DNA from 2 places in the Paenibacillus sp. FSL R5-0473 genome. Region 2 is predicted to be linked to the other one. Evidence: riboswitches for the same ligand, from Rfam matches in the RefSeq annotation. Region 2 holds a riboswitch; the other holds the start of a gene.
What was found. Region 2 has a riboswitch for FMN ahead of MKY28_RS08830 (DMT family transporter). Riboswitches for the same ligand answer to the same signal wherever they lie in the genome.
Positions count from the first base shown of each region.

Region 1: it holds a riboswitch for FMN, as region 2 does, so the genes downstream of both, ribD (bifunctional diaminohydroxyphosphoribosylaminopyrimidine deaminase/5-amino-6-(5-phosphoribosylamino)uracil reductase RibD) here and MKY28_RS08830 (DMT family transporter) in region 2, are expected to answer to the same signal.

Region 1 is NZ_JBBORL010000001.1:1,524,202-1,528,628, reverse strand. It holds gene MKY28_RS06680 (bifunctional 3,4-dihydroxy-2-butanone-4-phosphate synthase/GTP cyclohydrolase II) at 1-404, opposite strand, end outside; gene ribE (riboflavin synthase) at 437-1,105, opposite strand; gene ribD (bifunctional diaminohydroxyphosphoribosylaminopyrimidine deaminase/5-amino-6-(5-phosphoribosylamino)uracil reductase RibD) at 1,167-2,270, opposite strand; FMN riboswitch at 2,593-2,759, opposite strand; gene MKY28_RS06665 (hypothetical protein) at 2,928-4,217, opposite strand; gene MKY28_RS06660 (peptidylprolyl isomerase) at 4,350-4,427, opposite strand, start outside.
Region 2 is NZ_JBBORL010000001.1:2,008,810-2,013,236, reverse strand. It holds gene MKY28_RS08845 (amidohydrolase family protein) at 1-774, opposite strand, end outside; gene MKY28_RS08840 (CGNR zinc finger domain-containing protein) at 886-1,431, opposite strand; gene MKY28_RS08835 (DinB family protein) at 1,575-2,075, shown strand; FMN riboswitch at 2,160-2,313, shown strand; gene MKY28_RS08830 (DMT family transporter) at 2,458-3,438, shown strand; gene MKY28_RS08825 (amidase) at 3,760-4,427, shown strand, end outside.

The sequences.
Region 1 (4,427 bases), 480 kb from region 2:
GCAATCAGCGGGAACATGTGACCAGGCTTACGGAAGTCCCCGGCTTTTGCCTCAGGATCGATTAGACCTTTCACGGTAATAGAGCGTTCATGTGCCGAGATACCTGTTGTTGTATCTTTGTGATCCACAGAGACGGTGAAGGCTGTTCCATGGAAATCCGTATTTTGTTGAACCATCGGTTTCAGGTTAAGTTCGTCCGCACGTTGTTGTGTAATCGGAACACAGACCAGACCTCTACCTTCAGTAATCATGAAATTAATGACTTCAGGCGTCGCCTTTTCGGCCAAAGCGATAAAATCGCCTTCATTCTCCCGATCTTCATCATCCACAACAATGACGGGTTTACCACGCATGAGATCATATATGGCTTCTTCTATTGTGTCCAGAATGGATTGTTCTGACATTGGTCCACCTCCAGTTAATTTCTGTTCTCTATTTATGCAAATCCGTGATTGGAGAGAAAATCTTCACTGATACTGCGCGGCTTGCCAGCACCCGTCTCCCGATGTCCTCTCCCATACTGGAGCAGATGATCCACATATTTGCCCAAAATATCGCATTCGATATTAATGGTATCCCCTGTCTTTTTCACATTTAGTACAGTTTCACCAATGGTATGCGGGATAATGGAAACCGTGAATGCGGTATCCGATGTATGGACAACGGTCAAGCTAATGCCATCCAGTGTAACCGATCCTTTGGGGATCAGATATTTGAATAACTGGTGATCATCAGGCTTGATCTCAAACACAATTGCATTCTGATCACGTGTTATACTGCCGATCACTCCAGTACCATCAACATGGCCCTGAACGATATGGCCGCCAAAACGACCGCCTGATTGCATGGCCCGCTCCAGATTAACTTTACTGCCAGATTGCAGCTGACTGAGATTGGTATGGCGATAGGTTTCAGGCATTACATCGGCGGTAAAACCTCCACCTTCGAGCGTTGTCGCAGTTAAGCACACGCCGTTCACTGCTACACTATCACCAATCTTCAGATCGTCCATGATGGCGGAAGCTCCGATATTCAGGACCATCGCTTCGCCTTTCCGACCAATACGCCGGATCTGACCGACTTCTTCCACCAAACCGGTAAACATGCTGCCGCCTCCCTTTTTCAAGTTATAAAGAACCTAACTTTCTACTTTCAAATCCATTTATTTATTCAGGCCACACCGGAATACCGCCAATGCTGATATTATCTCCAACTTGTTCGATCTCCAACTGATTCAATTGAATCGCCTGATTCATACGTTCCACACCCTCGAAGCGGAAGCTTCCAGGTGTATCATAACCGCCTACAATCTTCGGAGCGATAAACATGAGCAGTCGATCAACCAACCGTGCCTCCAGCATAGCTCCATTCAAGGTACCTCCACCTTCAAGCAAAATTGAACCAATGTCACGCTCACCCAACTTGCTAAGTCCGTTTAACAGATCCACACGTGGTCCAGGACCACAGCGTATAATTTCGACGCCGTAGGCTTCCAAACGTTCAGCAGCTTCAGGACTGGCTTCGTCTGTTGTCAGCACCCATGTTGGAGCAAGACCATCCTTAACCATTTTGGCACCTACGGGAAGACGTAACTTGGAATCCACTACAATGCGCACTGGACTAATGCCTTCGACTTGCAAACGGGTTGTAAGTTCCGGATTATCGGCGATTACCGTGTCGACGCCAACCATAATTCCCTGGTGCCGATGACGAAGGGCATGCACAATCTCACGAGCGGGCTCGTTAGAGATCCACTTGCTGTCTCCGCTGCGCGTTGCAATTTTGCCATCCAAAGTAGTAGCCGTCTTCAGTGTCACGAAAGGTAGACCCGTTGTAATAAACTTAATGAATTTTTCATTCATACGTCTTCCACGCTCACGCAGTACGCCAACTTCAACTTCAATGCCTTGTTGACGAAGCATGCTTATGCCCCTGCCGGATACTTGCGGATTTGGATCTTCACAACATACCACAACACGTTTCACCTTTTCATGAATCAGGCGTTCACTACAAGGTGGCGTCTTGCCATAATGACTACAAGGCTCAAGTGTAACGTATACCGTACTTCCTTCTGCATCACTGCCTGCCATGTTAAGTGCATGCACCTCTGCATGACCGGTTCCACGTTTCAAATGGCTCCCCAGGCCTACAATACGACCTTCTTTCACAACTACACATCCAACGACCGGATTGATCCCCGTCTGTCCCTGTGCTCGTTCCGCCATATCCAATGCCAGTGCCATATAAAATTCATCATTGATCATTTCCAAATCCGTTCACCCCGCGGTTTAAAGTCTTGTTTATTAAAAAATCCCCGTCGAACAATCAGTTCGATGGGGATGATGAGAGACAATTGTCACCAGCAGGAGTGAAATGGATACAGCACGCCAACACTTTGCCCAAAACTTCATTTCGGGCAAGTGAAAATAGACACATACCTTAATGAACATCAATTACAGGTAAAGAGCTTTTATAGTGCGGCATATGTATGGAACTGTCCGGCGTAACCGGATCTTCCCTGCACAGTCCAAGCATCACAAATCGTGACTGTGCAGCAATACTCCTGCTGAATGCAAACCTGTTAGGTCTGCACCTCTCCTTCTCCCATCCAGACTATACTGTCGGTTCTGGAATTACACCAGATCAGCCATCTGCCAATGGCAGACAGGTCACGGACTTTGCATCAAGTGCTGGACATATGTCCAGACACTTGATGCATCACCGCCGGTAGGGAATTGCACCCTGCCCTGAAGGATTGCTTTCGTTATTACTTGGATGTTAGCACTTTAATGCCAAAAAATCAATTGTTTTTTGTTCCTTTTTGTCACATACTAACTTTTAATAAGCTAAGAAACAACAAAAAACCGCTTCCTCTCAAGGAGGCACGGTTTTTGCTTGGAGGCCCATTTCACACCCATCGCAACATTCTACATATCAGGAAAACACCAGCTAGCCATATGCTTTAATTCTTTGGCATTATGAAATGGAGTGCGGTCAGGTTCTTGCAGGGGCGAAGTCGGAAGCGGGAACTCTCTTGCCACCCTTCTGACCCAACTTGTGGAATCGATCGCTATAGCCGAGCATTTCCAGCGTCCATTCGCTCTCGGTCGAAACGTCCCATGCAAATCTGCTTTACCCGGCATCTCTGGAAAGACACCATCCAGATATTCAACGATGACGCGCTTGTCTCTGACTTCATGACAGTATACAGTCACCCATACACCTTCCCGGACCCGAACAGCATACACATCTCCAGACTGTACCTCCCCGGTACCTGCATCAGGTGATGCCTTTGGTACTTTTCCACGAACACTTCTCTTCTTCTCCAATGCCCCTAAGATCGTGTCCTTTAGAGCTGGACTCTCATCAGGCTTATCCGCAAGTGATATATTATTCAGATCAAAATCATGAAATATCTTGTTCAGGTTGTTCTCATTAATTCCGACAGATGAGTCCCACCACGCCAGAGGGGCCTGCACTTCCACCCGCACATTGGGGCGTGCGTCACGCTGCATGTAAGAGGTAAATTCCGTGATCATTCCAGGATGCTCCGGCGTATCCAGTATGCCAATCAGAGCTAACGTCTCAAGCAAATCACGGTAGGCATATTCCTTCTGTGTAGGCAAAAGACGTTCCTTCTTGAGCGCTACTGCTGCCTTGCTGTAACGTGTTTTGGGAGGTAATTCGCGCAGCACCGTTAACACCGCACGGAATGTCCAGCGGTCGTACTCATTGGGTATTGGAAGCTCCTGCGCGGCAGCCAGCTCTCGAAGTGCCAACACATATCCAAAAGGATCACCGTCCAACGGGGTTCCATTGGTCATCCGCCAATACCATTGCAGCGTTGTGTCGGTTGCTTGATCTACACTTAATCCGCAGATCTTGCAAGTGTTCGAAGATGGATATGGCGTATGTTCATGGCTTGGCATACTGCTCGCAATAAGCTTGCCCGTAAGCAACGAACGCCAGATCATGGGTGCTGACCACAAAGAGGATACAAAGGCCTGCGCTGCATCATTGATCGTCCATTGATTCGCAATTTTTTTCAGCTCAGCAATCGTTTCATCATGTTGCGGACGTACAAATCGATTCGGTTCATGCCCGGCTGCCTCAAGCGCTTCTCGATCCTTTACCGATAGACTATCCGGAACGACATGGCGCGATGCCTGCAGTTCTTCATCCCACAACGTGCGCTCACTATAAATTTGTTTTAACAAGCTTAGCTGAGTAACCATATCCAAGGTTTCATTCATCCTTTCTAATTATCGATTTCAAGTATGTAAAAAAAATAAAAAAAGTGCTTCTATAAAAGAAGCACTTCATGTTTGGACCCAGTTAAGGTGAAGGTATTAAGCTTCTACAACTTCAACAGTTTCCATTTTGTCTTTACCTTCTAAAGCGTCCACGAACTCCATACCTTTAGTTAC
Region 2 (4,427 bases):
GGTGTTACCATGAACGATATTCACCCGTGGACTTAAGAGTCCAGCTTCGTACAAGTGACTAATCGAGCGATCCACAGATCCCCAACTGCCAAATCCGGCATGCATGGAACAGATCGCATCCAGCTCCTGTGCTAGTTCGATCTCTTTCACGGTTGTATCCCAATGACTGAACTCCGGACCACGAATGGCAAGCCCATAAGTAAGTAATTGATCCCGTGATGAAAAATAACGTTCTTTGACTCTTCTGACATCATTATTCGAATACGTGAGTTGACTATCCCGATTCCAGTAGTCCGTCTCACCAGGTACTCCGTGAGCAAATACCGCCCGAATGCCAGCATCCTGAAGTCCACGAATCAATTCATCCGTATGATCAGGGGAATATGGCATGCTCCAATCCATTACTGTCGTCACTCCTGCGTTAAGCGCTTCCAAGGAACCGAGCAGGTTGGCAATATAACTATCTTGTGGGCGGAGCTTGCTTCCCATCGCACCATAATAGAGATTTTGCAAATAAACTGGTAACGACCAGTTGGTTCCCGCTGTTTTGACAAGTGATTCCCACATATGCCGATGCGTGTCCACCAGCCCAGGCATAATAATCATCGATGAAGCATCAATGATCTCCGCATCCGGAATATCCAGGTCGGGCTGAACCGCCATGATCAGTGAATCCTGAATCAGAACGTCCGCCCTCTTATACTGTCCAATTTTAGCATCCATCGACAACACACAGCCATTTTTCAACAGATAACTTGTCCGCACAAGAAACATCTCCCATCTATTTTGGTTTGAAAGACGATCACATCCTGCTTACGAATCTGTACTACTTCTGACTATTTTTTCGCTAGTATATATACATTATATAGTTATTGTTAGTATTTATCAATTTTGGGATTTACGTTTCGCCCGAAATCTTCTGACCTTCATCAGATTTCCACACATCTTATCATCACAGTACTTCTGTGTTCTGCTTCGGGTATCATCATAGAACATCCAGCGACAATCCGAATTATCACAGATCCGGATCCTGCCGCCTTCTCCCTCTACCAAAGTCAAAGCAAAGTCAGCAGCTACCTCAGCCATAACCTGACTCCAATGTGCTTCTACAGCTACCAGTTGGAGTTTCAGTTCCTGATCAATCAATATTCTTCTCACATGCCCTGCTTGCATAACGCCGTTCAACCATTGTTTTTCTATATCCGTTAATGATGCTCCAGAAGATAAGCGGGCTCCAAGAGCTATCAATTCATTCCTGAAATTTCTCATCGACAACTCCTCTTCTGGAGATGCAGGGACAGAAGCTTTAAGTTGCCATCGTTCCAGAAAATCTTGCTGCCAGTTCGCCTTCCCAAGTCTGTCCTCCGATCGATCTCCCCCACGCCAGTCGTGATAATCGCTGTTTACAAAATCGGTCCATAACCTGTCCATATATATCCCCCGTTCATGTAACCATCTAATTAAATAAAGAAGGTTACAACTCATCTTTGACGTGTTATATTAAGTGTAACCTCATTAATCAGTTTTAGCTAGTTACATCACCTATCACAATTATACGCAAGGAGGAAAAGGCAATGACAAAAACAACAGCACTAGATGTGTTACTTATTCAAAAGGATGATACTTGGGATCAATGTAATTGGATTGTACCTTTGTCGAAATCCTTGGAGGGTCTTACAGCAGAACAAGCAGCCTGGATTCCACCCTCAGGAGGATTAAGCATCTGGCAGTTGGTTAACCATATGTATTATTACAACCATCGCTTATTATGTCGCATGCAAGGTAAGGAGCCTACCCTTCCTGCTGTAGACTCCAATGAATACACATTTGGGAATCCTGGAGATGCAACGGACGCAGCTGGTTGGAATACACTGATGCAGGGTACAACTCGATTAGCCCAGCAGTTGCGAGATCAATTGGCTGCACTACAAGAGTCAGATCTTGAAGCCGCATATATGGACTCTGAAGAGAAATGGGCACACGAACTGGCTCGCTGGGTACTCCATGATGCGTATCACGCAGGTCAGATCGTGCTCCTTCGCAGACAGCAAGGAAGCTGGAAAATCGTTTTCTAAAAAAAATGCTTGAACTGCTAGCGCTTACAGGAATAAGATGAACTTATTAATGTTACAGCTTGTTCAACACACTATATAATTGAATAGGATCTTCGGGGTAGGGTGCAATTCCCAACCGGCGGTGATGTTCTTCGGAACCAGCCCGCGACTCGCTAATTGTTCTTAACGAAGGACATTCAGCGACTGACTTGGTGTGAATCCAAGGCCGACGGTACAGTCCGGATGAGAGAAGATCAACACATTGACATGCCGTTCACGGGAAGGCCTCTTTCCTGACGCATGTCCTTGGATGAGCCCCCGTTTATTTGGTATATACCAAAACGGGGGCTTTTGTCGATTTTGCCAACTGAAGATTCCGTGTTCTGACGAAGGAGTCCTGAATATGGAAAAGACATCAGCAGCATCACCTGTTTACCGCAAGGAACGAAGTAATACCGGATTCTGGCTTGTAGTTCTCGGCGCCGCCTTATGGGGGGTCGACCCACTCTTCCGAATTATTTTGCTAAACACGATGACATCCACGCAGATTGTACTGGTGGAACATATCATCGTCAGTCTTATTGCCATTCCCGTGCTGTGGAAATTCCGGTCTGACCTAAAAAACCTGCGCGCTCGCCACTGGATTGCCGTGATTTTTATCTCATGGGGAGGATCAGCACTCGCAACGGTATTGTTCACCATGGCACTAACACATAACGATCCGAATACGGTGCTTTTATTGCAAAAAATGCAACCACTCTTCGCTATCGTGCTGGCTAAACTGTTATTAAAAGAAACGTTGCCACGTCGCTTCGGTGGATTGTTCTTCATTGCATTAGCAGGAACGTACCTGCTTACATTTGGCTTCACATTGCCATTAGGTAACTGGGACAACTGGATTCATGCTGGAAGCTTGTTATCCCTTGGGGCCGCTGCCTTATGGGGAGGTTCAACCGTTATGGGACGATTGATGCTGGGTCAGGCGCGTTATGAAACGGTCACCTCCCTTCGCTTTGTCGTTGCTCTCCCGCTCCTGATCTTTATGACGTGGAACGAAGGTGCGGCATGGACGTTTCCGTCCGGAACGGGTGAACAGACTGCTGTCATCCTCAACATTCTCGGTCAGGCATTGTTACCAGGTTTGCTCAGTCTTCTGTTGTATTACAAAGGTCTGTCGTCAACCAAAGCCTCTGTTGCAACACTCGCAGAACTTAGCTTCCCGATGGCAGGTGTGTTGGTGAACTGGATTGCTTTCCGTACACTGATTACATGGGAGCAACTGCTTGGTTTTATTCTGATCTGGGTGGCCCTCTTCGCCATTTCCAGACAGCAGGAAAGATCATCAAATGCGGCCGATGCTGCACCGAAGCTGCGTACAGAGTAAGTGGATATATCTGAGGTTCACATATAAACAAATAGTCAAATATAAAATAAAACCATTGCACATCAAATTAGATGAGCAGTGGTTTTTTATTTCCATGACTCGATATTACTCGATCATTTTCTCAATTAGCAATATGAGCTATTAACCCTTTGCTTTATCTCTATTTCGCAAATGAAAATCCCCCTCTTTTCCCTCCAACCTCATAACGAGTATGCATATCATCGCACTATGTCTCTTCTATCTTTTGTCTTTTGTCTAATCCGGTGGTACGATGACATATGGAATAAACAGATGAAATATATTCAGAGAGGAACGATCATAATGTCTTCATTCTCATATACCTCCTACGACGCCGTAGGTTTGGCTGAACTGATCCGATCCCGGGAAGTATCCCCGGTTGAAATGCTTGAAGCGGCGTTAGCACGCCTTGAAGAAGTGAATCCGCAACTTAATGCGGTTATTCGTACATATGAATCTCGTGCACGGGAGGAAGCCGGTTTGGTTCGACCTGGAGAACAACCTTTTGCCGGTGTTCCCCTGCTCCTGAAAGATATCTCGCAATCCTTGGAAGGTGAATTTCTGACTTCAGGCTCCCGTTTGTTCAGCGAGCATCGTGCATTACGCAATTCCAATTTTGTCACTCGACTCCGTGATGCAGGCTTTATTTTCATAGGACATACCAATACGCCTGAATTTGGTTTGAAAAATATTTCCGAGCCCCGTCTTCATGGTCCCACTCGCAATCCATGGAATATCAATCACACCCCGGGTGGTTCAAGTGGTGGTGCCGCTGCCGCTGTAGCTTCAGGTATTGTTCCTCTTGCCGGAGCCAGTGACGGAGGAGGTTCGATTCGTATCCCGGCTTCCTTTAGCGGATTGTTTGGGTTAAAGCCAACCCGCGGGCGCACACCTGTAGGACCGGGAGTTGGTCGTCAATGGCAAGGCGCATCGATTGATTTTGCCCTTTCTCGCTCGGTTCGGGACAGTGC